2 regions of the Anaerobacillus sp. genome follow, and region 2 is predicted to be linked to the other one. Evidence: riboswitches for the same ligand, from Rfam matches in the RefSeq annotation. Region 2 holds a riboswitch; the other holds the start of a gene.
What was found. Region 2 has a riboswitch for thiamine pyrophosphate ahead of ACK4M9_RS03040 (acetylornithine deacetylase). Riboswitches for the same ligand answer to the same signal wherever they lie in the genome.
Positions count from the first base shown of each region.

Region 1: it holds a riboswitch for thiamine pyrophosphate, as region 2 does, so the genes downstream of both, ACK4M9_RS21715 (thiazole synthase) here and ACK4M9_RS03040 (acetylornithine deacetylase) in region 2, are expected to answer to the same signal.

Region 1 is NZ_JBKBWN010000030.1:8,802-11,008, reverse strand. Features, by position in the region: gene ACK4M9_RS21720 (MDR family MFS transporter) at 1-944, shown strand, start outside; TPP riboswitch at 1,023-1,133, shown strand; gene ACK4M9_RS21715 (thiazole synthase) at 1,260-2,033, shown strand; gene thiH (2-iminoacetate synthase ThiH) at 2,109-2,207, shown strand, end outside.
Region 2 is NZ_JBKBWN010000002.1:200,856-203,062, reverse strand. Features, by position in the region: gene ACK4M9_RS03040 (acetylornithine deacetylase) at 1-1,266, opposite strand, end outside; TPP riboswitch at 1,366-1,467, opposite strand; gene ACK4M9_RS03035 (hypothetical protein) at 1,661-2,128, opposite strand.

The DNA of each region.
Region 1 (2,207 bases), on a different contig from region 2:
AAGGTAGTTGGCAATGGCTATTTTTAGTTAATGTACCAACCGGACTTTTAGGTATTTTAATTGGTTGGAAGTACTTAAAGAATACGAATAGAGTAAAAGGGATTACTTTTGATAAGTGGGGCTTCGTGGCGGTTACCGTTGGTGTTGGGGCAATACTATACGCTCTAGGGAGAGTCTCAGCATTAGAACATCTAGTTCAACCAGCTAATCTAGCATTAATTTTTATTGGGATAATATCGCTATATCTTTTTGTGAAAATTGAACAACGGATTGAACAACCTTTGCTAGATTTAACGATTTTTAAAAATAAGGCTTATACCTATAGTGTTTGGATTTCAATCTCGACATCGTTAGCACTATTTGGAGGGATATTTCTTATTCCATTATTAGTTCAACATGTTTATGGTCTAGGACCAATCGTAACGGGATTAATTTTCCTACCTGCAGCACTTTTTACAGGTATTTTTATGACAGTTGGTGGTAGACTTCTAGATCGTAATGGTCCTCAGCTAGTTGTTACCTCCGGATTATTAATAACTGCAATTTTTACTATGCTCTTAGGGTTTATAACGATGGAAACATCTTTAATTTTGATTTTCGTCTTTATGGCAATGCGTGGGATTGGTCAAGGCTTTTCAACAATGCCTGCAACAACGGCGGGAATGAATGCGATACCTGAGAAGTTCATTTCAAGGGGTTCCGCGATGAATAATGTCCTAAGGCAAATTAGCTCGGCTTTAGGCATCGTCTTTATCTCGGTTTTCTATGAGGTTCGTAAAGTACAAGTTTTTCCTAATGTAGGGTCAATGGAAGAAGCTAGCTTACAAGCAATTAATGAGGGTTTCTTACTGTTAGGAGTTATTGCTCTTTTGACTGTGCCTTTTGGCTGGCTGTTAGGTAAAGCTAGTGAAGAACAAGAAAGTAAAAAAATATTATCTGCTTAGAAGACGAAAAAATAAATTTACAGAGCTATTTAGTATTAACTAATTAGTAATCTATGTTATGATGAAAAAAAGAATATGTTTCACAGCTACGGGAGCCTAGAAGACTAGGCTGAGAAGATGACTAATCTGTCACAGACCGTGTACCTGATCTGGATCATGCCAGCGGAGGGAAGACTGTTTTGTATTGAATTATCTTTACATGTCTTTAAGGCCGCATCGAGTATGATGTGGTCTTTTTTGTACATTCAACTGTTGAGAGAAAAATCTAGGTCGTTTGCTAGTATTCATTTAAAACAATCCTTAGGAGGAGAAACAATGACAAAAGATTTATTAACTATTGGTGGCGTAGAGTTAAATAGCCGACTATTAATTGGAACAGGAAAGTTTAATAACGATGCTTTAATTCCAGAAGTAATTGCTTCTTCACAATCGCAAGTCATCACTGTAGCCATGCGTCGTGTTGATTTTAATACGAACCAAGAAAATATTATGAAGTACATCCCAAAAGAAATGATCTTGCTACCAAATACTTCAGGAGCAAGAACAGCAGAGGAAGCGGTTCGTATTGCTAGACTTGCAAGAGCAGCCGGGATGGGGAATTGGATTAAAATAGAGGTTATCTCTGATCAAAAATATTTACTTCCTGATAATTATGAAACGATTAAAGCAACAGAAATTTTAGCTAATGAAGGCTTTATTGTTTTGCCTTATATGAGCCCAGATTTAATGGTCGCTAAAAAGCTAGAAGAAGTAGGGGCAGCAGCAGTTATGCCACTAGGAGCGCCTATTGGTACAAATCGTGGCTTGAAGACAAAAGAGTTAATTCAAATCTTAATTGAAGAATGTGAAAAGCCAGTAATTGTTGATGCTGGAATCGGGAAACCATCTCAGGCTTGTGAAGCTATGGAAATGGGAGCAGACGCTGTTTTAGTGAATACGGCAATTGCAACCGCTGGTGATCCAGTAGCGATGGGAGAAGCGTTTAAGGCAGCTGTTCAAGCTGGTCGAACAGCTTATTTATCAGGCGTAGGCACAGTGGCGAAACAAGCAAGAGCATCATCACCACTAACAGGTTTCTTACAAATTTAAATTTAAGCAGAGTTGTGATAGTAACAAAAAATAATCAGGGTCTCTATAAACCCTTAACAAGAAGGGAGCTTTCTCATGAGTTTTTACGATGAATACGAAAAGCTAAAGGAATTACCTTTTGAAACTATTTTCAAAAATTTTACGGAAGTAGATGTAAGAAGAGTTTTGCAAAAG
Region 2 (2,207 bases):
TGTATGGGTCCAGTTATAGATAAACTGAGTAATCACCTTTGTAAATTCAACTAATTGCTCAATCGATACATGCTCATTGACAGCATGGGCGTTTTGAATATGGCCAGGACCATAGATAACCGTTGGGATCCCTGCATCCCCTAGCCACCCACCATCAGTCACCGTTGGCGATACATCAATGATTGCCTCTTTTCCTGAGACAAGCTTGTGGGCATTTCCCAGTTGCTTTACACCTAGATGATTTGGATCGACTTCAAGAGATGGAAAGATTTCACCACGATCTTCAATCATCGAAGTTCCTCCCCATGTAAATAAAGGTGGATTTTCTCTTAACCAAGGGTCGCTGTTAGCAACTGTTAATAGATGTTCTTCAATCTCTTTTGCTACTTGTTCGTAAGACTCATTTGGATAGTAGTGCACGGTAATCCAAAGCCTACATTCATCAGCAATAAATGCGGCATGTCTACCACCCTCTATTACCGCAGGGTTAATTGTGTTAGTCCCTGGTGGAAACCCTTGATAGCTTTTAGTTATGGCCCAATGTCGTTCAAGATCTTGTAAGCCAGCAATGATCTTCATCATTTTTTCAATGGCACTTGCCGCAAAAAGTTGGCCTCCGGCGTGAATCATATTTCGCCTTGTCGCGTCATGATAGGTTTGCTTACTCTTGACCGTAACCCATCCAGTAATGACGCCTCCTTGCCCTTGGATATGTAAATCACTCGTATCAACAACGACAGCAAAATCGGCTTTATACCCTCTTTCGCAGCATTGCAATGTACCTGCCTCGCCGACTTCCTCACCAATCACCGACTGAAAAATTAAATCACCAGGGAGGTCAATTCCGGCCTCCTTAAGTAATTGCAAAGCAAACAACGCAGAAGCCAACCCAGCTTTCATGTCAGCGGCACCACGACCTATCACGACGCCATCTCTTACAATCGGAACAAAAGGATCTGTTTCCCATTGCTCATCCTCACTTACTTCTGCAACATCAATATGGCCGTTAATGATCAAGCTTTGATGCCTTGAAGAACCACTTCCTCGTCGAACCCCAACAACATTAGGATCATTCGGGTAGACGTCCCACATATCAATCTCAAAACCTAATTCACTCAAGAAGTTAGCAACAAAATCTTGCGCTTCCTTCGTATTTCGTGCAGGCGGTGCTGGTGTTTTAAATGAAATTAGCCTACTTACGAGCTGAAGTAGTTCCTCTTGTCGTGCTTCGATTTGTTCTAATACGATTTTTAATCTTTCTTCCATGCATACAGCCCTCCTAAAATAGAAAAACCACTTCAAAATGAAAGAAGTGGTTTTGGACAAGACAAGATTAATTAGGTATTAAAAAACTAACTAACGATGTATGTATTTGCACTTCTTCCCTACGCTAGAATGACCTAGATCAGGTTATAAGGGTTAAGACATCCGTCTCTCTCAGCTTGTAAAGCGCCCCTAGAGTGATAATTATGAAGTTTTTAAGAATATTTCTTTAATACTATTTATTTGTATCACACTTGAGAATTTTTTTCAAATATAGTTATTCTTAGTCATTCAATTATTCTTCGAGAACACCGGGTATAATCTATCTCATTTAATTTGAAACTAAAACAAAAGGACTAAATCAAAAGCTGAGATTTAGTCCTTTTAGATTAGGCTACTATTCTTTTAACGAATTTCTACGAACAAGTCGTCGTTGAAAGTAAATGAAGATTGGTAGTGGAATGACAATCCAACCAAAACTCTTAATCAAGTTGTTTTTTGCTTGAAGGATAGAATTTTCTTTTTGTGAAGCCACCATCGCGTCATAATTAGCTCTCAATTGCTGTTCAGTCAATTTCTCTGCGTTTTCTTCTCCTGATTTTTCAAAGCTTGGGTCACCCCAACGTTTATACTCCTCAAATGACTGATAATACGGAGAAGGGGCATAAATATCAGCCAAAGCCATAAATGCGGCAACGCTTCCACCAATTGTCATCATCAGCGTGGCAAATAAAACTAAATAAATGTAAACATTTTTAATCACGTCTTCTCCCCCTTTTTCTGAATTTCCTTTCACAGCTCCAGCAATAAGTAAAATAATAAATACGAAAATAATCATTGGAACAAACGATGCGAAGATCATCAAACTTCCCCACTCCTTTTATAAGGGTGAATTTCTAAAACAAATGAAAGAGTTTCCTGAGCCTTTATTGATAGCTCGTCGC